Regions from separate parts of the Clostridium sp. BJN0013 genome, predicted to be linked through region 3. Evidence: riboswitches for the same ligand, from Rfam matches in the RefSeq annotation. Region 3 holds a riboswitch; each other region holds the start of a gene.

Evidence for each region. A riboswitch is a leader RNA that binds a small molecule or an ion and turns the genes downstream of it on or off. The one in region 3 is predicted to bind cyclic di-GMP.
Region 1: another riboswitch for cyclic di-GMP. It lies ahead of AB3K27_RS07095 (3-oxoacyl-[acyl-carrier-protein] synthase III C-terminal domain-containing protein); the one in region 3 lies ahead of AB3K27_RS19950 (hypothetical protein).
Region 2: another riboswitch for cyclic di-GMP. It lies ahead of AB3K27_RS06125 (A24 family peptidase); the one in region 3 lies ahead of AB3K27_RS19950 (hypothetical protein).

The regions. Positions count from the first base shown of each region.
Region 1 is NZ_CP162495.1:1,375,238-1,385,721, reverse strand. It holds gene AB3K27_RS07120 (ATP-binding cassette domain-containing protein) at 1-850, opposite strand, end outside; gene AB3K27_RS07115 (hypothetical protein) at 961-1,014, opposite strand; partial or broken gene AB3K27_RS07110 (response regulator) at 1,299-1,514, opposite strand; partial or broken gene AB3K27_RS07105 (IS5 family transposase) at 1,730-2,454, opposite strand; gene AB3K27_RS07100 (pyridoxamine 5'-phosphate oxidase family protein) at 2,673-3,068, shown strand; cyclic di-GMP riboswitch class I at 3,500-3,588, shown strand; gene AB3K27_RS07095 (3-oxoacyl-[acyl-carrier-protein] synthase III C-terminal domain-containing protein) at 3,700-4,686, shown strand; gene AB3K27_RS07090 (methyl-accepting chemotaxis protein) at 4,726-6,258, shown strand; partial or broken gene AB3K27_RS07085 (DapH/DapD/GlmU-related protein) at 6,622-6,880, opposite strand; gene AB3K27_RS07080 (alpha/beta fold hydrolase) at 6,989-7,768, opposite strand; partial or broken gene AB3K27_RS07075 (cysteine hydrolase family protein) at 7,828-8,348, opposite strand; gene rlmH (23S rRNA (pseudouridine(1915)-N(3))-methyltransferase RlmH) at 9,236-9,715, opposite strand; gene abc-f (ribosomal protection-like ABC-F family protein) at 9,729-10,484, opposite strand, start outside.
Region 2 is NZ_CP162495.1:1,175,648-1,186,131, reverse strand. It holds gene AB3K27_RS06160 (hypothetical protein) at 1-830, opposite strand, end outside; gene AB3K27_RS06155 (hypothetical protein) at 817-1,470, opposite strand; gene AB3K27_RS06150 (hypothetical protein) at 1,629-2,288, opposite strand; gene AB3K27_RS06145 (type II secretion system F family protein) at 2,304-2,912, opposite strand; gene AB3K27_RS06140 (type II secretion system F family protein) at 2,854-3,327, opposite strand; gene AB3K27_RS06135 (GspE/PulE family protein) at 3,396-5,072, opposite strand; gene AB3K27_RS06130 (type II secretion system protein) at 5,148-5,657, opposite strand; gene AB3K27_RS06125 (A24 family peptidase) at 5,789-6,550, opposite strand; cyclic di-GMP riboswitch class II at 6,604-6,690, opposite strand; gene AB3K27_RS06120 (ATP-binding protein) at 6,732-7,094, shown strand; SAM riboswitch class I at 7,317-7,418, shown strand; gene AB3K27_RS06115 (ABC transporter substrate-binding protein) at 7,668-8,654, shown strand; gene AB3K27_RS06110 (ABC transporter ATP-binding protein) at 9,007-9,819, shown strand; gene AB3K27_RS06105 (ABC transporter permease) at 9,806-10,484, shown strand, end outside.
Region 3 is NZ_CP162495.1:3,853,551-3,864,034, forward strand. It holds gene AB3K27_RS19910 (transposase) at 1-880, shown strand, start outside; partial or broken gene AB3K27_RS19915 (multidrug efflux MFS transporter) at 1,090-2,236, opposite strand; gene AB3K27_RS19920 (TetR/AcrR family transcriptional regulator) at 2,623-3,300, shown strand; gene AB3K27_RS19925 (HlyD family secretion protein) at 3,318-4,436, shown strand; gene AB3K27_RS19930 (ABC transporter ATP-binding protein) at 4,449-5,246, shown strand; gene AB3K27_RS19935 (ABC transporter permease) at 5,243-6,376, shown strand; gene AB3K27_RS19940 (3-oxoacyl-[acyl-carrier-protein] synthase III C-terminal domain-containing protein) at 6,559-7,104, opposite strand; gene AB3K27_RS19945 (hypothetical protein) at 7,035-7,544, opposite strand; gene AB3K27_RS19950 (hypothetical protein) at 7,612-7,944, opposite strand; cyclic di-GMP riboswitch class I at 8,091-8,180, opposite strand; gene AB3K27_RS19955 (FAD-binding oxidoreductase) at 8,292-9,698, opposite strand; gene AB3K27_RS19960 (electron transfer flavoprotein subunit alpha/FixB family protein) at 9,722-10,484, opposite strand, start outside.

The sequences.
Region 1 (10,484 bases), 1.6 Mb from region 3:
TTTCTAAAATATCCACATTACCTTCATTTAAGAGCCTATTAATTTTTTGACGTTGTGCAATATAATTATAAATCTCCAACTGCTCACCGGCTAAAACCCTATAGTCCATATCTACAAAATGATTTTCTAATATAAAGCAAGCTTTCTTAGCATCATTGACACGAAGGAAAATAAACTGCTGACTCATTTCCAATAATTCTTTCCGGGATAAATCTTGAACAACTTTACCTTTATTTAAAAAAACAAAACGTGTGGCAATTGATTGAAGCTGTGATAAAATATGACTTGAAATCAAAATTGTAATTTGATGTTCTTGATTTAATTTAAGAAACAGTTGACGCATTTCAACCATTCCTTCAGCATCCAGACCATTGGTTGGCTCATCTAAAAGCAAAAAATCCGGTGAAGACAATAAAGCCAATACCAATGATAACCGCTGTTTCATCCCTAATGAATATTGGGAGAATTTCTTCCGATTATGTTGTGCAAGACCTACCCTATTTAATACCTTCTCAATTACTGCCTTTTCAGGAATTCCACGCAGCAAGCGATAGTACTCTAAATTTTGGTGGGCATTAAAGTTATCAAAAAACACATCAGTTTCAATCATGACACCCATTCTCCTGCGGGCATTATGCTTTCCATAGGGTTCGCCAAACAAAGTAATCTCACCTTTTGTGGGAAATATTTCCTCAGCAATCATCTTAAATAAAGTTGATTTACCAGCACCATTTTTTCCGATAATAGCACATATTTCCCCTTTATATAGTTCAAAGTCAGTACTCTCCAAGGCAACCTGGTTTTTATACCTTTTCTCTAAATTAGTTATTTTTAAAATTGGTGTTTTCATCTTCAGTCCTCCTTTACACTTCTTAGTTTACAAACTGTTTTTTAAGAAGCCTTAAGCAAATTATAAAGAAATCATAAAGATGATACCTAAACTAGTGAAAAACCAATTCCTCAAATAGTTTTGATATATTCTTCATTGGTAATAGCAGAAATTTTTTTACGAATATTGGATATATGAACACTGATACTATTGTCATTTCCCTGATAAATTTGGAGAATACTTGTTTGGGATGCTTCAACATAATTTTTAAAATATCGAACTCAACATTGGTGAGATTTAATTCCAACTTTTTAACCATTACCCTATGCTGACTTTCATCCAAAGTAAGTTCTTTCCAATTTAAACAATTCTCTGTGTATTGTAAATAATTTTTACGTAGTTGAACTTCAATTCGTGCAGCAACTTCTTCACGTGCAAAGGGTTTAACCATATAATCATCCGCACCTAATTTTAGCAAGTTCACCCTGTCTTCAATCATATTTTTTGCAGAAATAACAATAACCGGAACAGATGACTGTTTTCTAATTTCCCTCAGTAATTCCTCCCCAGTTAGTCCTGGCAGCATGATATCCAACAAAATTAGATTAAAGGATTGTTGTTGAAGCCTTAATTGAGCCTCTGTACCAGAAAAACAGCAAGTTGCTTTGTATCCTTGTTCTTTCACAATTAATTCCAATATTTTATTAATATCATTATCATCCTCCACAATCAATATTTCTATTTGTTTCAAATACTTCACCTCATTGTACTACTATCTCTCTAATCTATAATTTTTATTATAAACACCTTCAAGAACCTTTTTCAAAAAGGCTACCTTTATTCTCCATCATATCTACTCTTTTAGTATTAGAGTGTGTCTGAAAACAATGCAACAATAAATTACTTAGATAAAATAAAAATAGCAGCAATATAAACAAAAGCAAGGAAAGAATCAGCAAGCTTGTCATAACGAGTTGCAATTCTTCTAAAATGTTTGATTTTGTTAAAGAAACATTCAACTAAATGACGTTCCTTGTACAGCCACCAGTCACAATTCCATGGTTCTCTTACATTTGATTTTGGTGGAATAGTATATGAGGATTTCTTTGAAGTAATATATTCTCTAATTTCATTTGTGCCATATGCCTTATCTGCCAGGATATTGCTGCCTTCTATATCAACGTTGGAAAGAACATCTACGGCCTGTGTACTGTCGTGTAGATTGCCAGATGATAATTGAAAATGGATTGGATTGCCAAGTCCATCAACAACTGCATGAATTTTTGTTGTATGTCCGCCGCGACTCAGTCCAATATGCTGTTTTGTTTCGCTGTTTACAGCCCCTTTTTAGCACCAGCACTGTGCTGGTGGGCTTTTATACATGTTGAATCAATGCTTAAATTTTCATAATCTGCATCTGAGGTTAACTCTTTAAAAATTGTTAATAAAGTACCATCGTTACGCCACTTACAAAAACGACTGTATACAGTTTTCCATGAACCGAAGCGTTCTGGTAAATCACGCCATGCTGCACCACTTCTTGCAATCCATAGTATGGCATTAAATATAAGTCGGTTGTCTTTTGGAGGTCGTCCTGTTTTTGCTATTGGAATTAAGTTTTTTATTTGATCCCATTATTCATCTGATATTTCATAACGCTTCTGTGACATATTTGCACCCTCCAAGTTTTTTATCTTATTTTACCTAAAACTCGGTTCTTTCGCAATATTTAGTTTTCAGACACACCCTAATTTAATACTAAAATTATGCAAAAATCATACTTGTTATTTTAAATACAAGAGTTAAAATGATTATATCATACAAATTGAAAGGAGTAATTAAAATGAATGAAGTTTATCAATATCTAAAAGATATCGGTACCTATTACCTAGCAACATCTGAAGGCGATCAACCAAGGGTTCGACCTTTTGGTACAATAGCTATCTTTGAAGGAAATCTTTACATTCAGACTGGAAACGTCAAAAAGGTATTTGCACAAATGAAAAAGAATCCTAAAGTTGAGATCTGTGCTATGGGTAAAGATGGAACTTGGATACGTATTACAGCCACTGCTGTACAGGATGACAGAGTTGAAGCTAGACAACATATGCTTGATGAATATCCAAATCTTAAAAATATGTATGCTGCTGACGATGGAAATTGTGAAGTACTTTACCTAAAAAGTGCAACTGCCACCATATATTCCTTTACAGAAAAACCTAAAACTATTAAGTTTTAAACTTACTTTCAAAATATTGAGCTATTATACATAAACACATCATCTTATGTTATTAGAGTTAAACCAATAAGATTGTGTAATGGTTCTATATAAAGCTAAGGTTATTCATAGACAAATATTTTCTGTTAGTAACCCTAGTCTAATGTTACTATTTCAAGGTAGTTTATTCTCCTCCACCAGATTTATACTCTATCATATTTCTATTCGATTTATCAATTTTGTAACAAATGATTTACTCAGCATCACATACTACAACTAAATTACGAATGAGACAATTTAAATTCTATAAAAAAACAGCCTTTTTTTATCTTATAGTAAAATTATATTTTACTATAAATTACATATTTACACTAATTACGTCATACAAATTACAAAAATAAAATATTTCTATTGAATTTTGTAAAATTTGGGCGTAATATAGTTTATATAAATATTGATAATAGCACACTTATCGAAAGGTAGGGTCGCAAAGCTATGGGTCTTAAGAAAATTATTTTTCTATGATTGCCAGGTTGCCAAAGTTTATCTAACTATAAAAAATCATGTATATTTTGGTGCCTATTATTAATAGTAAATAATGGGCACTTTTAATTTATAAAGTGATAAAGTGCTATTTTAGGGAGGACATAAATTGGGAGTAAAATTAAGTTATATTGATGTATGCCATGGATCAAAAGTTATTTCAAATGATTTTTATCTTGAATACTTTAGAAAACAAGACAAGGATATTAAACACCTACTTGCAGATGTAATGGGAAGAGATAAAAGATATATGCTAGATGATGGTGAGTCAGCCCTTCAACTAACTATAAAGGCAGGAAAATCCGTGTTAAAAAAAGCTAATCTTGAAGGAAAAGACATTGATGCAATTATATATTCCTCCATATTGCCAGAATATATATCACCTGCAACGTCAATTTTAATACATAAAGAATTAAATATGAGTGCTAATGTAATGTGCCTTGATGTCAATGCAAATTGTGCAGGTATGGCTGTTGCCCTTGAAAATATGTCAAATTATCTTATGTCATCAAAACGTGCAAAAAGAGTTCTTATAATTGGCTGCGATGACGATAATGCTATTATAAATCATGATAATGAGCTATGTTATGGTAATTACGGTTATGCAGCATGCGCAATGATTTTAGAAAAGGTTGATGAGGACTGTGGCTTAATTGATAATGAATATTATGTGAACACAGATATAGTGGACAAGGTTCTTTATCCAAGCCGTGGGTTTTCAAGTTTTTTGAAATCAAAAAATTTGGATGAACTTTATCTTAAGTGGCTTCCTTTTAGCAGTGAGAAGTTTATTTCAAATGCTGTTAGAATTATGGAAAAAATGATTAAACGAAATGGAATTACAAAGGATGATATAAGTATGTTCTGTTTTTCACAGCTTGCAGTTAAAAATATATATAAAATAAGAGAAGCTATGGATATATCTGAGGAAAAAAGCTTGTATATTGGAGATAAATATGGATACACAGGTACAAGCAGTCCCTTCATAGCACTTTATGAAGCAATAGAAAAAGGTAAGGTAAAAAGAGGAGACTATATAATGATTTGGACATTTGCTGCAGGATCACAAGGCATAGTTATATTATTCAAATATTAAACAAGATTTTAAATAAAAATTATATAATGGGGGTACTAAATGGAATATAAAGAAAGTTTTCAAAAAATCTTTAATAAGAAGTCTTTAAAAATAGTTCTAATAATTTACATGGTATGTTGCATTATGTCTTTTATATGTTTTTCTGTTATGAAATTAATTGGTATAAACGACGAAATAACTTCAAATACCTTGATTGTACTTGGAATACTTGTTGCTATTTATGGAGCAGTATTTTATAAGTGCTATAAATGGGTAGTTGCTTGCGACAGTATTGACCCAAAAGCTTTAAATGTAACTAAAATCTTAGTTTTAACAATAACGTATTTTCAATATTTATATCTTAATTTTACTATGCATTTGAATTCTGTGTGGTTAATAGTTATCTTTTTTGTTATCCTCGGAGCTCTGTTTTTCGATCTTAAAATGATAATAGCTTCAGTAGTATTAAGTGCTTTATGTATTGTAATAGTATTTATTCATAATCCATCTATTCTTAAGTATGAAAAATTGGCAAGTGCAGAAATATATATGACTATGGTTACTGTGGTTATTACTTTTGTACTTCTTTTTATAATGGTCTACATGGCATCAAAGCTCTTGAAATCAATTAGTGAAAAAGAAGCTGAAATTAGAGAAGAAAATGAAAAATTGCTTAAGTTATTTAAAAGAATATCTGAGATTTCAAATACTGTCTTATCATCTAGTGAAAATTTAAGTGCTGCTATTGCAGAACAGACAAGTTCTCTTGTTGAAGTTTCAGATGCAACAAGCCTCGCATCTCAGAATTCAGATGAAATGCTTGATAAATCAAATAACAATGAAGATATACTCCATACTTTGTTAAATACTAATGAAGTTGTTGTTGATAAGATTAAAGACAGCAAAAATAAAATAAATAATCTTATAGGAATTACAGAAGATAATCAAAAATCATTGAATGATACTCTTTCAATTATTTCAAATATAAAAGATGAAATAGCAAATACATTTGAGTCAACTAAAGATCTTGAAGAGAAATCTGCTAAAGTTGATGAAATATTGAATCTTATCGGAAATATATCTGAGCAAACTAATCTTCTTGCTTTAAATGCTTCAATCGAGGCAGCAAGAGCAGGTGAATATGGTAAAGGTTTTGCAGTAGTAGCGGATGAAATTAGAAAACTTTCTGAAGACACAAAACAATCTTTGGATCAGGCAAGTACAATAGTAAGTAAATTAAAGAATAAGATTAACATAGTACAGGATCAGATGAAGGGCAATAACAAAAAATCTCAGGAAGGAAACAGCATTATAAATCAAACTGTAAGTAGAATAAATGATATGAATAATCATTTAAAATCATTTAGCAGCAATATCATTGATATAAATGAAGCATCCAATACTTTATTTTTACAAACTAAAAATGCTGTTAAATTCAATAAAGAAATATCAAATATAACTAAAAACACAATATTACAATATCACACTGTAGCTGAAACAATTTCTCAAAATGCTTCTACATGTGAAGAAATTGAAGCAAATATAAATGAGCTTAAAAATATAGCCGAAGATATGAATAAACTTGTAAAATAGAAAAGAGCCTTTAAAAAATTTTGTGTAAAGTGAACAAAAGCTACTCTTTCAAGGCAATAATTTTAGATAACAAATTTACAATTATTAACATGAAGGAGTGTTTTTTTATGTGGAATATTTCTAAAGAAGTTTTAAAGAAATTACTCCTCCACTTATTTCATCCTTTATTTTAAACTTTAAATTTTTATCACCGACAATCAGAGTCAAATATTCCTTGTCATCTATAAAATATTTACTTCCCATCTTTCCCATTATATTGTAGGTGCGTATAAATACCTCTCCATTTTGCAATTGTACCTTGCTTTTACCAAAATGAGAAGCTATATTATTGTAATCCGAATTGGACATAATAGACATAATATAAGTAACCACTGAGTTTGCTGCAACAATTGCCCCATCACCTATATGAATTCCAGGCATAATAGTAACATTTTGTCCTATCCAAACATCATTACCAATAACAGCATCACCCTTAATTGGCAAATCCTCAAACGTGTTTTTCAAAGTTTTCTGGTCCACTAAGATCATCATAGTAAGTATAATCTCCAATAATAATATTGGGACGAGTAATTACGTTTTTAATATAACAAACACTCTCTATTACTTCATTTGGATATATCACATTTGGGTTTGGACCTTATTGTAAATTTTTACTCATTAGAAACACCGTCCTTATCAATACGAAATAAAATAGATTATATTCCACTCGTAATTGACCAATTTCTAAAGTCTACAATCCTCGTGCATAAAGAATACCTTTTTTTATTGCTTCTGCTAATCCCTTCGGATTTTCCCAAGCCATAGAATGTCCTGCTGATTTTACAATTTCAATATTTATCATGTGCTTCTCCAACTCAGTTTGGTCATCGTCCGGCAAAGATTTTTCACCAAAAATGAATGTTCTTTTACATGGCAACGAATATAATATTTCACGCCATGACGGCTCCGCTCCAGCAACCGCTGACTTTGAAATTCTACTAATTGCTGTGGAAGAACAAACTGATAATGCGGATGCCCATATAGAATTTTCACTAGAATTTTCATTGACAACTTCATCAAATATTCCATTTACAAAATCTTCTTCTTTATAGGTTTCAAATTCATAACTTGATGAACCCTGGCTACTTTTATCCAAATTAGCTTCACTAAGAATAATTGTTTCAATATTCTCTTTACATCTATTAGCAAGTTCAAGTGCAATAGCCCCACCTAAACTATGTGCAAAAATAATAAGCCTATAAAGCTTTAGGTCTTGTACAAAATTATACAAATATTTCGCATGTTCTTTTACAGTATATAAATAATTGTCTGGTTTATCACTAAACCCACTGCCAAGCAAATCTATTAATATTCGTCTGTGATTTATTAAACAAGTTTGTGATGCTACTTCAGGATAATCAAATGAGCCAGCACAACCCAATCCATGAATAAATAATATTGGCGTGTCTTTACCAGGTAAATCATGATACCTAATCTTGTTGTTCATGTTATCTACTATGTATTCTTTCATAAAAATCCTCCTTGTTAAATATAAATACTTAAAATCTTTTTACTCAAATTGGAATTTAACTATTTCATTCTTTTAATCGTTTCATCCAATGAAATACATTCTGCATATCTGCCATTCCACATAAATTCATTGTAATATTTATAGCTTTCTTCTGCTGACATAAATTTATTATTAACTGTTGCATTTGCATATGCTGGAACTATAATATTAAATCCATGTTCAAATCCGCATTTTATAGTAGCATCAATACAATAATCTGTTTGAAGTCCTATAATGATTATATCTTTTTCACCCTTATCTATTAAATATTCTAATAATCCTGTTTCTTTAAAAGCACTATTGACCTTTTTATCAAATATCTTTTCATCATTCATCGGTTGAAACTTTTCATATATTTCAAAACCATCAGTTCCTTTTGTTAATTTATTTCCTATTCCACCATCATGACGCACATATATTACTTCAATATTGTTTACCTAGCCTCATGTATTATTTTCTTAACATTAGATACAAACATATCAAATTTATATAATTTTTCATTGGTTATTAACTTTTGTGTATCAACTACTAATAAAACCATTTTAATCTCCTCCCAAATTACTATTTAACTGTAAAATTATATAAACGGTCTTTACTTAACAGTTGGTTATTTTTTTGAATTAATTTATAAATAAATTATATCATTTTTTTTCATAATGTCCTGAACCTCCGAATAACTTTTCTTTACAAATTTATATAGATAATATAGGATAAATAGCAGCATTAGCTATGCTTTCAAATGTATCTTTCCTTCCAGTTTGCCTATGATTGTATATATTTTTGAAATATTCCTCAATTTCCTGAAACACTTCCCTATCTATTTATGACTTATCCTTTAACAGCTCAATATCTTTCAGTGTTTTGATAATTTTCATGTTACCATCCTCCAAATATAAAAAATAAAGCATTTCCTGATCCGACTCTACATCAACAAATGCTTTTATATTTCTATAATATATATTTTTAAAGAAACAGATAATACCAGCTATAGGATTAAAACATCATACATGCTATAATTTACTAGTACAATTAAATAGGTTGCCTGTGGGCTACTGGTATCGCCCATCCCTTTTTGAAGGGAGGTGATACAAATGAGTAACAGCATTTTAATGTTACTATTTCAAAGTGGTTTATTCTTAATATCACTATTAACATTAATAGTTTTACTTATAGAAAAAATAGTAGCTCCTACCGGCAAGTGGCTGCTACTATTTTTGTTTAAAAAATTTAGTAATACCAGTTGCCTAAACAACTAGATTGTATACTACAGTATGTTGACAGCATCCTGTTTTTATTTCCTTTCTTTGTATTTATATTATAACACATTTTACAATTTAAAATCATATATTCATAAAATTTTTATCAATATTAACCTCAAGTCAATCTCCCAATCCCGCTCATATCAACCTATTACTCAAAAAACCTCCGTTATTTGTGGTACGGTTCTCCTCTCATTATCCTAAACCCCCTATAAATCTGCTCAAGGAGCATCATTCTAAAAAGTTGATGTGGAAAAGTCATTTTTGAAAAACACAGTTTATAATGAGCCCTTTTTAAAATTTTACTGGAAATGCCAAGTGAACCTCCAATTATAAAGGTAATATTGCTTTTTCCTGAAAGCCCTAAATGCCCTATAAGATTTGAAAACTCTTCAGAACCCATCATATTTCCCTTTAAATCAAGAGCCACTACATACATATTGTCATTTATATACTTAAGTATTCTCATGCCTTCCTTTTCCCTTATAATATTTTCTTCACTTTCAGAAGCATTATCGGGAGTCTTTTCATCTTGTACTTCCACTATATTTAATTTGCAGTACCGAGAGAGCCTTTTGGAATACTCCTCCACTGCATCTTTAATATATTTCTCTTTCAATTTTCCTACGGCAATTATAGTAATATTCATATTATCTCCATTTTCACGTGTTTTTGTTTAATTTCTTTAAAATGCTTTTATATTCCAATTCAAGGACTTCTCTATCACAATTTGGCAGTGACATTTTAGAAATAATTTCAGTAAGTCTCATCTCTAAAATTGACTTCTCCATTCCATGATAGCTATTGTTATTTTTCAGTTTTTGCTGCTCCTTAAATTCTTTCAAATTCCCATTAAATTCTGTTATTTTTCCACCTTCTAATAACATTAATCTGTCTGCCACTGAATTTATAAATTTGCTGTCATGGGATACAAATACAGCTGTACCTTCATAGGTTTTAAGAATGCTTTCAAGAGCCTCAATAGACTGCATGTCAAGATAATTTGTAGGCTCATCAAGAAGTAATACATTGGCTCTTGAAACAAATAATTTTGCAAAAGAAACTTTTATCCTTTCTCCTCCACTTAGTACAGATACTTTTTTGTATACATCATCACCAAAAAACAATAATCTTGCCAGAATTGTCCTTACAAAGCTTTCACTTTGAATGGAATCTTCCATTACATTTTCAATTAAGGTCTTATTATAGTCTAAATTTTCAAATCTCTGACAGAAGTAGCCTATTACCGCCTTAGGTACAGTATATATTGGATCAAAGTGACTATCTATAAGATTTAGCAATGTAGTTTTTCCCGAACCATTATTTCCAACCAAGGCAGTTTTACTTCCATTGTATATTTTAAAATCAGTATTATTTAAAACAACATTACTGTCATAGCTAAAACATATTTTATTTCC
Region 2 (10,484 bases), 1.4 Mb from region 3:
TACTTAAACATATCGGAAATACTATTAAATCCTTCTTTCTCACTATCATAAAATGCATAATCCCCTGCTGAATCATCCTTGCCATCTTTTTTATCCTGTATGTATTCATAAAAAATGATTTTTGCAGAAATTTGATTGGATATTTGACTATTATCAGTCTCTGTTTTGGTGTTATCTTTATCCTCCTGTGAATTATTACCTATTACATTATCTGGAATATTATTTTGAGAAGACTGATTTTGCCCATCTGATTCATCATTTGAAATTTCTAATGAAGATATGGTTATGCTTTTAACATTAATCTTTCTGTCAGTAATATTGCTTAGTCCTTTTATAAAATTTTCCACATTTGCTTTATTTCCTGTTATTTTTAAATCTATGGTAAGGGTATAGAACTTTCCTTTGGAATTATCCTCATTGGTGTTTGTCTCATTATTTGTATTATCATCGGATTCCTCAGAAGTCTCTCCAGAAGTTCCACTGCTGCTGCTATTTAATAATTGAAAGGAAATACTCTGCCCCGTAACTCCAGATGCCTGGCATCCATTATAGAAATCATATATAAGCTTCGGGGTGTCTACTTTAACGGGAACTATATTATCAAAATCTGCTGTATTCTGTTTGAGTTCATCTACTTCTTTTTGTTTGATATAAATAGATTGCTTTTTTGATTTGATATTACTTAATTCCTGTTTTTGATTAATATACTTATTTTTAGCCTGTTCTGCACTATTTAACTGGGTCTTTATAAAATAAGTATAACTGGCATAGTTAACCCCTATAAACAATATTGCTATTAAAACCATTAAATCTCTTTTATTTTTCTCCACTTGTGTTCACACCTTTATATGAATCTAATATCTTTAGATTAAGTGTAATTTCCCCTACATTGTTATTAAGATTTATTTGAGACAGTTCAACAGGTTCGAATATGTTCATTTTGTTTACAGCTACAATCACTCTAGCGCCGTCTATTGTACTATTATTTACATCAAATACAACATTTACATTATCCTTATCCAAAGTAATGCTTTTTATTGTAATATTTTGAGGCAATCCTTGTCTTAAAGTATCAAGTATTATCATATAATTAAATTCATCATTATATATTTTCTGCATATTATTGGACTTCTCTTCATACTCTTTTCTCTGCTGTTCCACACTGTCTAAATCCCTTTGTATATTACTCAGTGCAGCTATTTGTGAATCTATACCCGATGTATCATACTTTGACAAATTCACTTTATTGTATATAAATGCTCCTACTGCTATAATCAATGTTATTACAGCACATATTATCATTTCTATTACAATAAACCCATTGTCAGATATTTTTTTCTTATTTTTTCTATATAATTTATCAATAAAATCTATCTTTTTGTTATACACACTTTTCACTGGTATAAAATACCCTAGTATATCACCATACATATTTACATCCACAGGGCTATTTTTAATCATTTTTGACATTTTAGCATTCATCCCCATTATAGGTTCTATGGAAGTTTGTTCCTTAATAAAATTGTATAAATTAGCATTATTATAGAATTCTCCTATAATATATATCTTTTCAATCTTACTTCCAAAATGCCTTGCAGAATAAAAATTGAAGAAATATTCTACATTCTCTAATATATCACTGAAATTCTCTTCATTTTTTGATAATTTTCACTGGAAATATGAGAGTAAAGAAATATTTTTCCCTTGTCTAGTATAGTTAAAGTAGATTTTCTGCTATTTACATCTATAACTGCTGTGCTGATATCTGTATCTAAAAATAAATTTGATATATAGTCGGGATATATTCCTATAGACCCTGGAATCAGTCCGCAATATTTTACAAACTCCATTATTTTTTTTAATTTTATCCGGGGCACAACTGTTAACATGATAGACATTTTGCCTTTTTTATGTTCTTTATCTATATACACAACTTCATAATCACTGCAGTACTCATTCATACTAACTGCAAAATATTCTTCTATATTATTTTCTATAAAGTTTTTTAAATCTTTTTTATTCATCAGTGGTACATCTATAACTCTTGTAACAATATTATCCCAATTTAAAATTATACCTACAGTCTTATTTCTAATTTTAAATTTTTCTCTAATGTTTTTAATTTTATTTAAATTATATTCATCAGCATAAGGCTCTCCTCCAGAGATATTTTCACTGTTTTGTTCTATTTTTGCCACCTTTTTTATCTTTATTTTGTTTATCCTCTTTGATATAACAGCTACATCAGCATAATTTTCTTTGAAACTAAACAAAATTTTGGAAAACATCTAGTTACCTCCATTTTATTTCATTTCCTGTGTAATCTTCATTATAGGTAATGCCATACCAAGTATAGCCAATCCTACAACTATACCTATAATTAAAGTTAAAACAGGTTCAACCAGGGACATAAATCTGTTAATACCCACCTGTACTTTTTCATCATATATATCAGCTAATTTAAACATCATTTCATCAAGCCTTCCTGTTTCTTCCCCTACTTTTATCATCTGTGTCACAAGAGGTTCAAATATTTTTTCATTTTCAATGGAATCTGCAAATTTTATGCCGCTCATAAGCTGATCTTCCACATTTTCTATTTTTTGCATTATAAACTGATTGTCTACTATAAACTTTATATTTTCCATTATGGTTATAATAGGAACTGCAGATTTTAAAAATATACCCATACTTCTAGTAAACCTGGAAGTAATTAAATCTTTTTTCACATCACCTAAAACTGGAATTTTTAAAACAATTTTGCCCAAAAAGTATGCCACTTTTGGAATAGTACTTATATATTTAAAAACAATTATTAAAATAATTATACTTGCACTTATATATAAATAATTGTTATTTAAAAAATTCATAATACCCAGTACAACTATAGTTATAAGAGATGGTATCAACATTTCCGCTGATTTCTCCAATCATAACCATATCAATCAGTAGTTTAGGGAACTTTTCGCAGGATTTCATAGATTCAGCTAAAGTATTTCCTTTTTTTATACCTTCAATTATTCTTGAAATTACTCTTTTCATATCTTGTTTTTTAGTCTGTTTTCCCATTATCTCAAGTCCTGATAAAAGATTTACTCCAGAATTCAAAATCATGGCAGTCTCTCCGCAAAAATTAGCCAAAATTTCCTCATTAAACTTTTTATTAAAAAATTCAAATGAAGACAAAGTAAATTTTTCTTTTACATATATTATTTTTAAACCTCTATTTTTTAAAATGTCAATTACTGCATTGGCATTTTCCTCTTCTATTTCTTCTTTTATTATTTCAAATTCATCATTCCAAAATTTACATACAAATTTTTTCATAATATTATTCCTAACCATTTCCACAATGTATTTAAAAATAATACGTCAAAGCAATCTGGTATTAAAAGCTAAACAAGTTCTCCATAAGTGACCTTTAACATTTCATCTATGGTAGTGGTTCCATTTAAAACTTTATTTATACATGATTTTCTTAGAGTATTCATACCCTTTTCAAGAGCCATTTTATTAATTTCACTTTCATTAGAATTCATATCTATAAGATTTTTTACATTCTTATCTACTTCAAGTACCTCAAATATACCTATCCTTCCCTTATAGCCGGTATCGTTACACAGACTGCACCCTTTGCCCTTTTTCAGTTTAACAGGACTATCAACTCCTAATAATCTCATCTCTCTTTCACCACTGGTATATTCTTCACCACAGTTTGGACATATTTTTCTTACAAGCCTTTGTGCCACTACCCCTGACAGTGTAGAAGATATGAGAAAAGACTTTATATCCATATCCAGTAATCTGCCTATAGTTCCCACTGAATTATTTGTGTGAATAGTTGATAATACCATATGCCCTGTCAGTGCAGCCCTTATAGATATTTCTGCAGTTTCATTGTCCCTTATTTCACCTACAAGTATTATGTCAGGATCTTGTCTTAATATACTTCTCAAACCATGTGAAAAATCAAATCCTATTTTAGTATTTACCTGCATCTGGTTTATGCCTTTCAAATTGTATTCTACAGGGTCTTCTATGGTTATTATATTTTTGGTCACATCATTTAATACATTTAACATAGAATATAAAGTTGTGGTTTTGCCACTTCCAGTAGGTCCTGATACCAGTATTATACCATAAGGATTTGATATCATCTTCATTATTTTTGTCAATTCACTTTTTTCTACACCAATTTTTTCAAGTTCTATGGAAAAATTGCTTTTATCTAACAATCTCATTACAATTTTTTCTCCTAAAATCGTAGGAACTACAGAAATTCTGATGGCTATATCTCTTTCCTTCACTTTAAAATTAATTTTTCCATCCTGTGGCATTCTATTTTCCGCTATGTTAAGGCCAGCCATTATCTTTATTCTACTTATTACAGGATAAAGCATATCTATATCCGTCCTCATAATTTCCCGCAGGGCACCATCTACCCTAAACCTAACTCTCATTTTCTTTTCATATGGTTCTATGTGGATATCCGAAGCATTATATAGAACTGCATTTTCAATTATGGTATTCAAAAATTTTATAATTGGAGCAGCCGCTTCGTCTATTATTTCTTTTTTCACTACAGTCTTTTGAGGCAAAAAGTTTTTCTTATAATTTTGTGCCGCTTCCTGGGCTTTACTTTTTCCATAATATTTTTCAATGTTGTCCAGAATACTGCTTTTTAAAGTTATGGCTGTTTTAATATTATATCCCGTGGCCATCTTTATATCTTCAATAGCAAAATAATTTAGGGGATCACTCATGGCTACAAGTAGAGAACCATTCATAATATCTATGGGAATAGCTTCATATTTTTTTGCAATACCTGCCGGTATAATATCTATAATATCCTGCCTTACATTGATATTATCCAAATTCACCAGAGGTATTCCAAGTTGCTGCTTTATAGCATCTACTATCTGTTCATTGGTAATAAAACCCTTGTCTACAAGTATTTTACCAAGCTTTTCGCCTGTGCTTTTCTGTAAAATAAGGGCTTTTTGTAGCATTTTTTCTGTTATAACTCCTGCATCTACCAGAATTTCTCCCAGACGTTTTTTTATCTTTGACATAAATCTACTCCTTATATTCGTTAATAGTTTTATTATACCAAGGGAGAACACGACAAAACATGTTCTCCCTTAAAATTATTGAACTATAAATGCCTGGGTGGCACTTCCGCCACTATCAGCTCCTACTACGCCGTACCCATTTTTATATACCACCACTATAACTTCTCCTTTTTTGACAGCGCTAGGATTGGATAGTCCTGCATGACTTTTTACAGTTTTTTCATTACTATTATCGGTAAGACTAGTATTTGTCTTATCAATAACTTCATATGCATTCCCTGTACCATTCTTATTAGTAAATGGATTGAATAACTGATTTGATGTATTGCCTGTGACAAAAGCTCCTTTAAATTCGTTTAATAACTCTGCCTTATTTAAATAGGTAGTATTGCCTCCTACGTTACTAGCCTTAGTTTCCAGATATGCCCTTACAGTATTGACATTAGTTGTAACCCCTGCATTTTTAGAATTATTTTTAAATATCTGGGATTTAGGTACTAAAACCACAGCCAGTATAGCTACAATAGCAAGAACTATCATAAGCTCAATCAGTGTAAAACCCCTCTTCTTTTTTATCACTTCCATAATATCTTTATCCCCCTTAATTAAAATTAAAAAATAAGCAGAAAATTGTCTAAATTATTAAGAATCACTGGATTCAACTTTATCACATCACCCCTTAAACTAACACATCTTCTCAAAAATAATTTTTCCATTTATAAGCAACTAAATAAGTACCATTTTATAATACCTTCTCCAAGAAATATTGTAATTGCAGAAGCTATAACCATAAATGGTCCAAAGGGAATATAATCCTTTCTAGACTTCTTTCTCAGCAAGATGAGAATTACTCCTGCAGCCGCCCCTATAATAAAAGCCATAAACAACATAACTATTGTATATTTAAACCCCAAAAATAGGCCACATACCACTGAAATTTCCACATCTCCCCAACCCATGCCACCTTTAGTTATAAGGATAATTAAAGATAAAAAAACTCCTGCCAATATTCCTCCATAAATGTAGGTTTTTATAGGCATTCCCCTATAAAAATATATTCCTAAAAATACTATGCCAGCAGCTATACCTGTTCCTGTAGTTTTAAAATAAACATCTTTAGTATCAGAATCTATCATTCCTATCACGATCATAATACTTATAAATACTATGTATTTTACAAATTCTATACTTATACCAAATTTAATATAAACACATAGATAAAATATTGCTGTTATAAATTCCAAGACAGGATATCTGAAAGATATTTTTTTACCACAATATCTACATCTTCCCCTTAAAACTACATAACTTATTATAGGAATTAGGTCATACACCTTAATTTTTTTATTACAATTCATACAATGTGAAGGTGGATATGCAATGGACTCACCTTTAGGTATTCTACATATACAAACATTTAAAAAGCTTCCCACTATAGCCCCAAAAATTAAAACAACAATACCATAATAAATATCCATAACCCACTCTCCATTTTTAAAAAACAAGACCCCGTATTCATAAATGCTATTTATGAACACAGGGCCGGTTGCATCACTAACTCTAATACACACAAGGATGCCCGAATTAAAGTGCGTATTTCATCGTTTCCCTTAATTTGTTTAATCTTACCATAAAAATAATACAATTTCAATAAGTTTTATGGAAGTTTATAATGGAAACAATGAAAAAGTAATTTTAGAATTTTCCATAGAAAATACAGGTATGGGCATTAAAGAGGAAGTTAAAAATCAAATTTTCAAAAAATTTATTTGCCATCAGCCACCTCACAGTAAATATCATTCTACTACAGGCCTTGGACTTTTAATATCAAAAGAACTGGTAAAAATTATAAATAGAAATATATGGTTTGAAAGTAAAGAAAATGAGGGAAGTACATTTAATTTTATGGCAGAATTCTTACTGGATCTCAATAAAACTATAAGTGAAGGTAATATTAATTTAGAAAATACAAACTGGTCAGAAGCGGCAGATAAGATCATTATCTGTCATGATTACAGATAATAGATGTCCATGTATAATACTATTATTTACATCTACCGGCAGCCTTTCATTATATATAGATATACAAATTGGAAACTAAATTATTTATAATAACTGTCCACATTTAAAGCCTGACCGTGGATCCTACTAGGTTCTTATTTTTTCTTAGTGTGCATTCTGCTTTTTCATCTTCTCATTGACAAAGTATATTTTATTTGATATCATAATGCTAATTAAATATATTTCTTATCTAGAGAGACGGAGGGACTGGCCCTATGATGTCCGGCAACCTAAATTTTATTTAAAGGTGCTAATTCCTACAGGTAATTACCTGAAAGATGAGAATTGAGAAAATCTACTTTCTTGTATCTCGTTTTTACAAGAAAGTTTTTTATTTTACAAAATAAATATATTAATACATTTCAGTTCACCAGAAATACTGGAGACTAAATTTATTTTTACGTGAATTTTTATTAAAAATACTCATAAATATTATGACTAATCAATTCAAGTAAAAATTTACATAATGGAGTATAGCGCTATGCCCATATTAAATTATGCTAATGTTATTTAATAATGGGAGGAAAATTGAACATGAAAAATTTATTAATTTTAGTCTTAACGGCAATATTATCTTTAGGGACAGTTGGATGTTCTAAGTCAAATAACACTAACAGCAAAAATACATCAAATTCAAAAGAAATCATAATAAAATATCCCAATACTCAATGGTATGATGCAGTGTATATTGCTGATTCAAAGGGATATTTTAAAGAACAGGGAATAAAAATTAAATATGTGGGAGAAATACCAGCAGCTCAAATTGTTCCATCAGTTGCATCAGGAAGTATTGACTTTGGATTAAGACATACTCCTTTAGTTGCAATGGCTAATGCTCAAGGTTCAAATCTTAAAATAGTTGCAGCAGGAACTCAATCATTAGCTAATTATCCTCATATGAGATATATAGTTAGAAAAGATAGTGGCATAAATAGTATTAAAGATATTGCTGGCAAAAAAGTTGCAATAAACTCATTTGGAGCATGTTCAGAATTTGTTACAAGAGAATTTTTAAGAAAGGAAAATATTGATCCTAATAATGTAAACTTCGTTGTGTTACCGGATTCTCAACAAGAACAAGCTGTAGAGCAACATTTAGTAGATATTGCAATTGTACATGCTCCATATACTAAAAAAGCTCTTAAAAATCCGAATTTAAAAGAATTAGTTAATGATTATGCTTTAGAGGATGGTATAAGTGGTATGTGTCCATATTTTACAAACGAAGGTTTTATTAAAAAGAACCCCCAGGCAGTAAAAGGATTCGTAACTGCAGTAGCTAAAGCAGCAGATTGGTCCAAAAATCATGAAAGTGAAGGGAAACAAATTATAGCTAATAAATTGGGAATTAAGGTGGATGATGTTGAAGCATGGAATTATTATGAACACCAAATCATTCCACAAAAGTCAGTAAAATGGTGGGTGGATTATTTAGAGAAAAATGGCAAATTAAAATCAGATAAAGTTAAGGTTAACGACTTATATACAAATGAATTTAATCCCTACAGTAAATCCCAATAATCAAGTGATTCTTAGGTTCAGGTGGAGTTTGCCTATAAGGATTACTTTTCTCCATCTGAACCTTATTAACAGTATTCTTAGTGTCTTTAGCACTTAGAATACGTTATCCTTTAGGGGAAGAACTTATCCAGGGGCATAGCAGTGCTTATCCCCCACTTGAATAAGATGGGGGTGTTAGCAATGGTAGCCTTCGGATAAATATGTAACAATAAAATATTGAATAAAAAATTATTATATCCTTCCGTAAGCATAGTAAATATCACGTTAATGTTTACTATGCTTACACTTAATCAAAAATAGCTGCCTATAAATAAGAACTCATTAGTTAGTTTGTTATAAGGAGATGGAAATTTTGAATAAAATATCGGTAAAAAATATTGAACAATTTTATAAACACCCTAATAATAAAAAAATTAATATTAAAGTATTGGAAGATATAAATCTTGATATCGAAGAAGGGCAATTTGTATGTATAGTTGGACCCAGTGGATGCGGGAAGTCCATATTACTTAATATTATAGGGGGATTAGTGAATCCTACTAAAGGAAATGTTTTAGTTGATTCAAATGAAGTAAAGGGGCCCGGAAGTGACAGAGGTATGGTATTTCAAGGATATGCACTTCTTCCATGGAGAACTGTATTGCAAAATGTAGAACTTGGCCTTGAAATAAATAAAGTACCTAAAAAAAAGAGAAAAGAGTTGGCAAAAAAGTTTATACATTTAGTAGGACTTTCTAAATATGAAAAATATTATCCTGGTCAATTATCAGGAGGTATGAGACAAAGAGTGGCTATAGCAAGAGGCCTTGCCTATGATCCCAAGGTACTTTTAATGGACGAACCATTTTCAGCATTAGATGCACAAACCAGAGAAATTTTACAGCAGGAGTTACTAGGCATATGGGAAAAGACTAAAAAAACCATTATCTTTGTAACCCATAGTGTGGATGAGGCTATATATTTATCTAATGAAATTATTATAATGGGATCAAATCCCGGTAGAATAGTAAAAACACTAAATGTTAATCTTCCTTATCCACGAAGCCATGATGATAGTGAATTTCAAAGATTACGAAAAGAAATATGGTCTGAAATTAGCGACCAGGTGAATACAGGTTCTGACGCTAAAAATAATCAGAGATGTGATAATTATGAAATTGCCTAAATTAATTATTTCAAAAATTTATTCTTTTATTTTTTCAAATCTACTAATAATACTATTCTTGATCTTATGGCAGATTTTACCTGAAATTGGAGTACTGAAAAAAACCTATACAAGTACTCCAACCTCAGTAATGAACTCCATTTTGTTATTAGCAGAAACTGGAAAACTTAAGGTACACTTATTAATAAGTCTAAAAAGAATTATGAGTGGATTGATTCTGGCCATTGTATTTGCAGTCCCCCTTGGTTTGTTTATTGGCAGATGTAAAATTATAGAATCTCTACTGGATTCTTTTTTGCAACTCTTCAGGCAAATATCCGCATTAGCACTTTTCCCTGTTTTCATCTTATTTTTTGGCATTGGTGAAGTATCCAAAGTAGCAATTATATTTTGGGCCAGCCTATGGCCAATATTAATAAATACTATTAGTGGAGTAAAAGGTGTTAACCCACTGTATACAAAATCTGTGCTGACTATGGGCGCTGGAAGGCTTATGGTTTTTATAAAGGTTGTATTGCCTGGTTCAATTCCTTCTATTTTAACAGGCATTAAACTTGCAAGTGCCTACGCCGTTATGGTTCTAGTGGCAGCCGAAATGATAGGAGCTCAATCAGGACTAGGTTTCTTAGTTAATAATTCTCAAGAAACATTTAATACCTCTCAGA
Region 3 (10,484 bases):
ATACAGCCTTTTTATTGAAGAAGTACTAAAAAAATATATAAAGTTAAGCAGCAGCAATAAAGTAATTATAATATTTGACCATACGACTATTGATAACAGATTCTTAATATTAAAATTTTCATTAAAAGTAGGTAAGAGATCAATTCCCATATGGTATAAAATATTTAGGTATGGTGAAAAAGGCAATAAGAGTTTTGAACACATAAAACAGGGATTAAGTGAACTCAAGGAGATATTTGCCCCTTATGATTATGAGATTATAGTTCTTGCAGACAGGGGTTTTAAAAGTATAGATTTATTTAGATTCATAGACTCACTTGGCTTTAAATATTGTATTAGATGTACTAATGATATGCTTGTAAAAATAGAGGGTAAAAAGGAAATTAAGTATTTAAGAGATATAACCCCTATGAAAAAAGTCGTAAGGAAATTTAACGGAGTTTTTTTGAGTGCTGAAGAATATGAATGTAATATAGCAGTATGTAAGGCAGAAGGGTCAGAAGATACCTGGTATCTGGCAACTAATATGGACAGTAAAAAAGCCTTGAGAGAATATAAAAAGAGATTCATAATAGAAGAAATGTTTAGAGATTTAAAATCTAATGGATTTCATGTGGAAGGTACATGGACAGAAAATATTGTTTATTTAAAGAATCTATATCTATGCTTAAGTATAGCATATACGTGGATAATAATATTAGGGGCAGATTGTTCTAAAAATAAGAAAAGCAGAATTATAGGTGCAACCAAGAAAATAAAAAATAAAGTAACTAGAATATACAGTCTGTTTAGAAGTGGATTGACATGGTTTAACAGATGTTATGATTCTAGTAGAAAAAAGTATAGACTTAAATTTAATTTTGTGCTTTATGATATATAGTATGGAGAAGCAGTATATTCTATGGTTAAAAATGAAATATCTACCTTAAATTAAAGGACAAGTATACCTATACTAATTTACATAAACTTCATTTATATTAATATATACACTTTTTAGGTTATTAATGAAATTATACTACATGTATTTATATTCCTAAATGTAATTTCTGTGTAAATTATTTATTATTTATCCAAATAACTGTCCGTAAGTCAAAGCTTTATATACCCAAAAAGATTTGCCAGAAGCAGGCTACCTGTAACAATAAATACACTGCGGATTCCAAATCGTGATGCTATCTGGCCACCTAGTATTGAACCGCTGAAAGTACCAAGATACTGTGCCGATATACTAAATCCAAATATTCTTCCTATCAAATGCTCCGGGCTAATCTTTCTAACTATTACATTAACTGAAGGAGTCAATCCTGCAGTTGCAAGTCCTAAAATAAATCTGAGCAGCATAAGCTGCCATGGATTTTTTACAAAGGCTTGAGGTATAAATACAATTCCCGCTGCAATAAGTGCTATAAGAATAACTTTTCTAGCTCCAATTCTGTCTGAAAATTTTCCAAGTCTTGGTGCCGCTATTATGCTGGCTAATCCTGATGCTGAAAATATAAGCCCTGAAATCAGTGCCACATGTTCAGAAGAATGGGCAAGCTTAGTAACATACACCGTTACAATAGGTTCTATGGAATAAAGAGCCAATTGCAAAATAAAAGATGTTACAAACATAATTACTATCAAATTATGCTTCTTTAATATTAAGCACCCTTTTTTCTGAAGGTATAAAATTCTCTTTAACAAATACGGCTGTGGTTATAAATACAATCATCATAAGAGTTCCAGTTACAAAAAATACACTTTGCAGTCCCAGAACCTCTTCTAGATATCCTCCAATGGTAGGTCCTATAAGTGAACCCGATACAGAAGCTGTAGAAAGTGTTCCAAGAGCAAAGCCTACATGTTCCCTTTCAGTCTGGGTAGCAATTAATGTAATACAAGCTGTACTATACCCTGTAATAACCCCCTGAAGCAGCCGTAGCACTATAAGTTGATAACCATTATGTGAAAATCCCATGCAAAATATTACAATTGACATTCCCAAACTGGCTCTCAAAAGCATTAACTTTCTTCCATATTTGTCTGCGGCTTCACCCCAAATTGGCGAAAAAACAGCAGAAACTACAAAGGTAACACCAAAAGCAATTCCTGAAAGCTGCTCAATAGAATTTGTATCATGGATTCTAAGATACTTAATGTAAAGGGGCATCACAGGAGCTATCTGGCTCATCCCTATTAATGTTACAAACATACCAAACCAACAAACTATCAAATTTCTCTTCCAAATCTTCATAAATTAAGCCTTCTTATATTCACAGTGTTTAACTCTATCATAAATAATACCATAAACTTTTCTAAAAATATGCGTAAACTTACGCTTATAGAATAATATTTTTTCCCTATCAAGTGATTCTTAGGCTCAGGTGGAGTTTGCTTATAAGGAATACCTTTCTCCATCTGAACCTTATTAACAGTATTCTTAGTGTCTTTAGCACTTAGAATACCTTATCCTTTAGGGGAAGAACTTATCCAGGGGCGTAGCAGTGCTTATCCCCCACTTTGAAGAATATGGGGGTGTTAGCAATGGTAGCCTTCGGATAAAAACCTAATTGACAACAATATTAAAAAGTAGTACATTGTAAGTGAGTACTTACTCATTTATTTACATGGAGGTATAATATGAATTTTTCAGATGACAATTATGAAAAACTTTTTGAAGATTTTTTAAATGATAACAATTTAAGCGATAAAGAATTCACAGAAAGACAATGGCAAATTCTCAATGCGGCTATTAAAGTATTTTCTCAAAATGGCTATGGAAACAGCAGAACCAGTGAGATTGCAAGAGAGGCATCTGTGGCTGAAGGAACAATATTTAGATATTACAAGACAAAAAAAGATCTACTTATGGGACTTATAATTCCTTTTGCCACAAAATTTATGAAACCACTTGTACTGGAATCTGCAATAAAAATAATGGAAAGCAGTGAGGATAAACCCATAGGTGAAGTTTTAAAAGAACTTATGGCAGATAGAATAGAACTTGTGAAAAAAAATCTTCCACTGATTAAAACTGTTCTAGTGGAGGCATCCTATCATCCGGAACTTTTAAGTGTACTTAAAGAACAAATAATATCTAAAGCTTTTCCTGTAGTTGAAAAATTTATAAATGAATATGTTAAGAAAAATGAGCTACGGAATATTGATTCTTCTTTGATATTACGAAGTATAGTAAGCATTATAGGAGGTTACATATTCTTGAGTAGTGTTTTTCCTGAATATTTTGCAGGAGAAGGAGACAAAAAAGAAATAGATAAATTAATGGATATTTTGCTCAATGGTATTAAACAAAAATAAGAAGGGGAGGCAGGTCCGTGAAAAACAAATTAAAAAACATGAAACCAGTTATTATTTTTACTGTAATTTTAATAGGCCTATCAACATTTTTTATTATTAAAAATACTATGGATAAAAGCTCCAATGAATTTCAGTTTTCAGGCACTGTAGAAGCAGATGAATTAAATGCCAGTAGCGAAATATCAGGGAAAATAAAGGATATCAAAGTGGAAGAAGGTACTAAAGTTAAATCTGGAGATATAATAGCAGTACTAGATTCAGATGAAAATACAATTAATGTGAATCAGGCTAATATTTCACTTGAAAATGCAGAAAATGAACTGGGGAAAGTCAACGACGGCACCAGAGTCGAAGAAATAAATGCACAAAAAGAGCTGGTAAAACAAAGCGAATCTCTGGTAACACAAGGGGAAGCTGCCCTTGAAACTTCCCAGAATAATCTTAATAACGCCCAGACTAACTATGATTATAAGAAGAAAATATATGATGACCATTTAACTCTTAATGAAAAAGGATATGAATCTAATGAAAGTTTAGACAAATACAAAAATGATTTGGATAATGCCCAAACAGCCCTAAATAATGCAAAAAGTGCCTTATCATCTGCAAATGCTCAGCTTAAAAGCTATAAAGCCCAACTGGCAGCTGCCACTGATAAACTTACTCTTTTAGTTAATAGTGCTACAGCCAGAGATGAGGCCACAGCCAAGTATGGTATTGATCAAGCTGAGCAGAATATAGCACTATCTAAAATTGCTTTGGAGAAAAGTAATATAAAAGCTTCATCAGATGGAATTGTAGAAACAGTTAATTTTAAAAAAGGAGAATATGTATCTTTAGGTTCCCCAATTATAACCCTCCTTGACAGCAATAATATGTATATAAAAATATATGTTCCTGAAAAAATACTTCCATATGTAAAACTTAACAAAAAAGTTACTATGAAAAGTGACTTTATAAAAGATAAAGTTATAAAGGGAAAAGTATGCTATATATCCAAAGAAGCAGAATTTACACCTATGAATATTGTGACCAAGGAAGATAGAATGAAACTTGTATATGAAGTAAAAATAAAAATATCAGATAATCTCGAGGCTGTGAAATCAGGCATGCTTTTAGATGTTACTCTGAAATAAAGGAGAATTACTATGGATTATGCAATTTCTATCAACAATCTTACAAAAAAATTTGGGGATTTTACAGCTGTGGATAATCTGTCCTTTTGTATTCCAAAGGGAAAAATATTTGGTCTTTTGGGTCCAAATGGCTCTGGAAAATCCACAACTATAAGGATGATATGTGGGGTTTTAAAACCTACTTCAGGAGAAGGTTCAGTTTTAGGATATGATCTTATTAAAGATTCTGAAAAGATAAAACAGAATATAGGATATATGTCTCAAAAATTCAGCCTTTATGAAGATCTTACCGTAGAGGAAAATCTAGATTTTTATGGAAACATATATATGCTCCCCAGAGAAAAGCTTGATATAAGAAAAAAAGAACTTATTCACATGGCAAATCTTACAGGAAAAGAAAAAAACCTGGCAGGAACACTTTCCGGGGGATGGAAACAGAGATTGGCACTAGGATGTTCCCTAATACACAACCCCAGCCTGTTAATTTTAGATGAACCCACTGCAGGAGTGGACCCGGTTTCAAGAAGAGAATTCTGGTATACAATAAGTAATCTGGTATCAGATGGAATCACCGTACTAGTAACCACCCATTACATGGATGAAGCCTCTATCTGCGATATAATAGGTTTTATATTTAACAGTAAACTTATAACCATAGATACCCCTGAAAATTTATACAAAAAAAATAATATAGAAAACTTAGAGGATATATTTATTAAATACGTTAAAGAACTTTCAAATAGAGAAGTAGTGTCCTCCTTTACCCAATTGAAACAAATAAAAAATGAAAAAGGAGGGCATAAAAATTGAAACTTAAAAGACTAATCACAGTTACAAAAAAGGAATTTATCCATATAAAAAGAGATAAACCAAGCCTTATTATAGCCCTTATAATGCCAATAATGATGCTGCTTTTATTTGGATTTGCAGCAAATACAGATGTAAATAACGTAAATCTCATGATATATGACGGCAGTAAAACTTTAGAAAGCAGACAACTTGTAAATGCATTTATAAATTCATATTATTTCAAACTTTATGGTTCCGCAGATTCATATAATGAGGTAGAAAAATATATTGACATGGGAAAAGTAAAAGTAGGAATTGTAATACCATCTGACTATTCTAAGAAATTAAATAGAAATGAAACAGCCAGTGTTCAAGTGTTGGTAGATGGCTCTGATCCTACTATAGCAAGAACTGCCATGTCTTATTCCATGCTTATAGGAAATAACTATTCCACTAAAATAAAAAAAGTAGAACTAAAAAAATCTGAAAGTAATATACCAACAAGTGCAGGAATAAATATAAAACCTCTACTACTTTATAACCCTACCCTGGAAAGCAGTAAATTCAACGTACCTGGTGTTATGGGATTAATTCTTCAAAACATCACCATTATATTGACTTCCTTTGCAATGGTACGTGAACGTGAAAAAGGTACTATTGAACAGCTTATTATGACACCTATTACTCCCTTTGAACTCATAATGGGGAAATTGGTGCCATACACAATAATTGGCTTTTTAAATATGGTGACTGTATTGATTTTAGGTAATTTGCTGTTTGGTATAGTTATAAAAGGAAGTGTGATACTATTTATGGTACTTGGAACCTTATTTTTAATATGCTCTCTAGCCATAGGTATGTTTATTTCTACTGTTGCCAAAACTCAACTACAGGCAATGCAGGCTTCTTTGGCACTTTTACTTCCAAGTGTGCTGCTGTCGGGGTTCATGTTCCCAAGAGAAGCCATGCCTAAAATAATCTATCTCATAAGCTGTGCTCTGCCACTAACTTATTTTCTTCAAATTCTAAGGGCTATAATAGTAAAAGGAGTGAGTTTGTCATATATTATAGGTCCCATAGTATCTTTAAGCCTGTTAATTATTATAATTATAGGTTTAACAATGATTAAGTTCAATAAGACATTAGAATAGTAGTACATCATTTTTATACCCAAACTGCTACTGCCAACATTTTTACATTCTTCAAAGTTGAGATATCCACATTGCTACGTTCCTTTAAAATTCTTTAAAATTCTTCTAGGATTCAGATAAAAAATATTATCTATAGTAAACTCTACCTGAATCTTAGAAGAATTTAATAAATTTATATATTTTTAATATTTATAAAGCATAACTATACTTTGAGAACCGCTGCCAATGGTCCAGAACACTACATAATCTCCTCTTTTAACTTTTCCTTGTTCTATAGCTTCATATAATGCTATAAAAGGACTGCTTGTACTAGTATATCCATATCTATCTCCTACGTAGATACTCTTGTCCTCATCTATATTCATAAGCTCCCTTATATGCTCTATATTTGCAAATGCAAATTGTGAAAAACAAAACATACTAATATTATCTTCTGTTAATCCTTTCTTCTTTAACATTCTAGTCATAATTTCAGCTGCAGGATAAACGCATGCCCCTCCATCAAAAGGAAGCCATTTGAAACGAAATTCATCTACATTTTTTGATTTAAAAAAACTGGAAAATCCATTCCGTGGACACATAATATTTTCACTTTCTTCTGTGTTTATATAATATTCCGCATCAAGTATCCCACAATTTTCATTTACTTTTTCTAGAACTACTGCACAAGCAGCATGTCCATAATTGCCATAACAAAGTTCATTATTAGGAGCAACCAAGGAATGCATATCATCATAACCCACAACAAGGCTTTTTTTGCTCGATTTGATGCTATTAAATAATTTGATGCGAGTTCCAGAGCAACCGTCATACCAGCACAATTGGCATTCATATCAAAACACATTACATTTCTTCCTGCATTTAACTCTTTATGTAATAAAATTGACATTGAAGGTGCAATATATTCCGACAATATAGAGGAACATATTATCATATCTATGTCATTACCGGTCAAGTTTGCCTTGACTAATACAGATTTTGATACTTTTAGAGCTAAAGATAAAGTTGTTTCATCATCGTCAAACATAAATCTTTTATCCCTACCCATTATATCCTCTAACAAATGATTTACATGTTTACCTTGCTTCTCGAAGTGCTTTAAATAAAAATCATTTGAAACAACTTTAGAACCATGACAGATATCAATACAATTCAATTTTACACCCATATTAGCCCTCCTTAAACAACAAAAATAATAAGTTTATAAGATTCCACCTAATTTCCTCTATAGGCTATTATACTATCTCCACATCAAGTCCTGAATTTCTGGCTATTCTTGTAAACTGCATCTTTAAAGTTGCATTGTTTCCCGCATTTATGATAACTTTCTTGAAATTCAAATCTTTATACATCTTAAAGCAGCTTTCCAACATCGGCACCATATCCCGGGTAGAAACCTTTAATTCTTTGCAATCAAAAGATAAAATGTACTGAGAAGGTTGTATAGTAGATACTATTTTTTGGAATTCTTCCATAAAACTTTCAGCATCTTTCTCTTCATACATACCCCATACTTTTACATCCAATTCTTTTTTTCCCTTGTCCAAATTAATTTCATGTTTTTTCATAATTTAATACACCTGTCCTTTCATTTATTTAAATTTATTATTAGTATTAATAATAATTATCATCCTGATCAAAAATTAAAAGGTGCCTATATAGCATAGGCACCAAAAAAGTATAAATACACATATTAAAGTCTTATAATTATAATTTTGGCAACCTGGCAATCATAGAAAAATAACTTTTCTTTAGACCCATAGCTTTGCGACCTTATTTTTCAATAAGTGTGCTATTATCAATATATATTCATAATTTTACATGTAATTTTTAGAATTTTCAAGAATAATATCTAAACTTTACCTTAATTTTTTCATTTTTTAAAAGATTATTCATTATTTAATTAAACTTTTCTTCAATCCACCATATCTCCTTGATTTAAAATGCCATTTGGATCAAATACTTTCTTAATTCCTTCCATAATTTCAATTTCCTTTTTACTGAATTGAAGAGGCATATGTTTTTTTCTCAGTTTTCCAGTTCCATGTTCTGCAGTTATTGTTCCTCCATATTTTATAGCAGTTTTATATATGGCTTCTTTAAGTTCTTCATAATTAGCAGGTAGCTTCCCATTATCACCCATAATAAAATTATGAATATTTCCATCTCCTATATGTCCAAGAGAAACAATTTTATTGTCATATTCTTTAGTTAATCTTTTTACATCATCAAAAAAATCAGGTACAGATGAAGGTGGTACAGCTACATCCATAATATCTGCTATATTATTTTTGTAGGGACCATATGCATTACTTCTTATCTCCAAAAGATGTCTCTGCTCTTTTTCAGTTTCTGCTATAATGCTGTCTACAGAGTTATGTCTCTCACATATTTCTACTAATTTTTCACTATTTGAATATAAATCCTCTTCACTGGCATAATCAAGTATAAACATTAAATCTACTGAACCTTTAACTGCGGGCCACTTAGTTCCAAGCTGCTTGGCTGATTCTTCACATATGATCCTGTCCATATACTCAATAGCAAGAGGTGTAATTCCCTCCTGTAGTATTTCAGGTACTGCATCACAAGCTTCTCTCTGGCTATTGAATGAAACCAGTAATGTTCCATTATATTTACTTGCAGCATATAATCTCAATGTAACTTTTGTAATAACTCCAAGGGTTCCTTCTCCGCCTATCATAAGTTGAAGCAAATCATAACCCATATTATTCTTTAATAACTTTCCACCCAGTGTAACTATTTCTCCTGTAGCAAGAACCACTTCCAATGCCTTAACATGATTTCTCATGATTCCATGTTTTACTGCCCTGGTGCCTCCAGCATTTGCTGCCACCATCCCTCCAACTTGTGCTCCTTCATCTCCTGGATGCACTGGAAAAAACAGCTTACCATTTTTACTTAATACTTCTAATAGTTGTGCCAGTGTTGCTCCAGCTTCCAGCGTAATCATAATATTCTTTTCATCAAATTCCACAACTTTGTTTAATCTTTCTATGGATAAAATAATACTTGGCTGCGTGGGTATGGCTCCTGCAACTACTCCTGTTCCGCCACCTCTAACTACTACAGGCAATAATTCCTTGTTTGCATATTTTAATATTTTTGATATTTCCTCTGGGGACGCCGGTTTTACCACCACACAATCTTTACATGCTTCAGGACGAAGTAAAGATTCAGTTTCATCATAAAGATACCTCTGCATCTTAGATAAATCACTTGTAACCCAATCTTCTCCTACAATTGCTTTTAAATTTTCAACTACCTTCTCGGGTGAATTTTTAATTAAATCTGTATTCATTTTTATCCCTTCTTTTTTATTATTTAACAATTTATAGTTTCTAAACTGCTTTCTTTTATTTTAGTGATCAAATCAGGTATTACCTTATACATATCATCAACTATTCCATAGTCTGCTATATTAAATATAGGAGCTGAAGGATCTGTATTGATTGCAACAATAAAACCCGATTCTTTCATTCCTGCAAGGTGCTGTGGTGCTCCTGAAATTCCACAAGCTATATATAATTTAGGTTTTACCCTGTTGCCGCTGTATCCTACTTGAAAATCTTTGGATATAAAACCTTCTTCAACTATTTCCCTGCTGGCTCCAACTACACCTCCTAATAGATCGGCTAACTCCTTTAACATAGCCATATCTTCTGCCTTTTTCAATCCTTTGCCAGCTGCCACTACTACATTTGCATCAGATATATTAATTTCCTGGGATCTAATGTGTGTTATCACTTTTACCAGTTCATTTTCAGGTCTTAAAGCCTCTACCTTTAAAATATCTCCCTGTCTTTTATCATCCCTTATACCCTCGTCAAATTCTTTATATCTCACTGTAGCCATCTGGGGATATGTGTATGTTTTTATATGGGCTAGTATATTTTCGCTAAAAGCAGGTCTTATCTGAACCAATTTTCCATCTTCATCAATTTCAAGACCTGTACAATCTGCTGTAAGCCCCGTATTTAAGGATGCTGCCAATCTAGGAGCTAGTGATCTTCCAAGGGTAGTGGCACCAATCAGAAAAATTTCAGGTTTGATATCTTCAATTAAATTCTTCAGGTTAATTGTATAG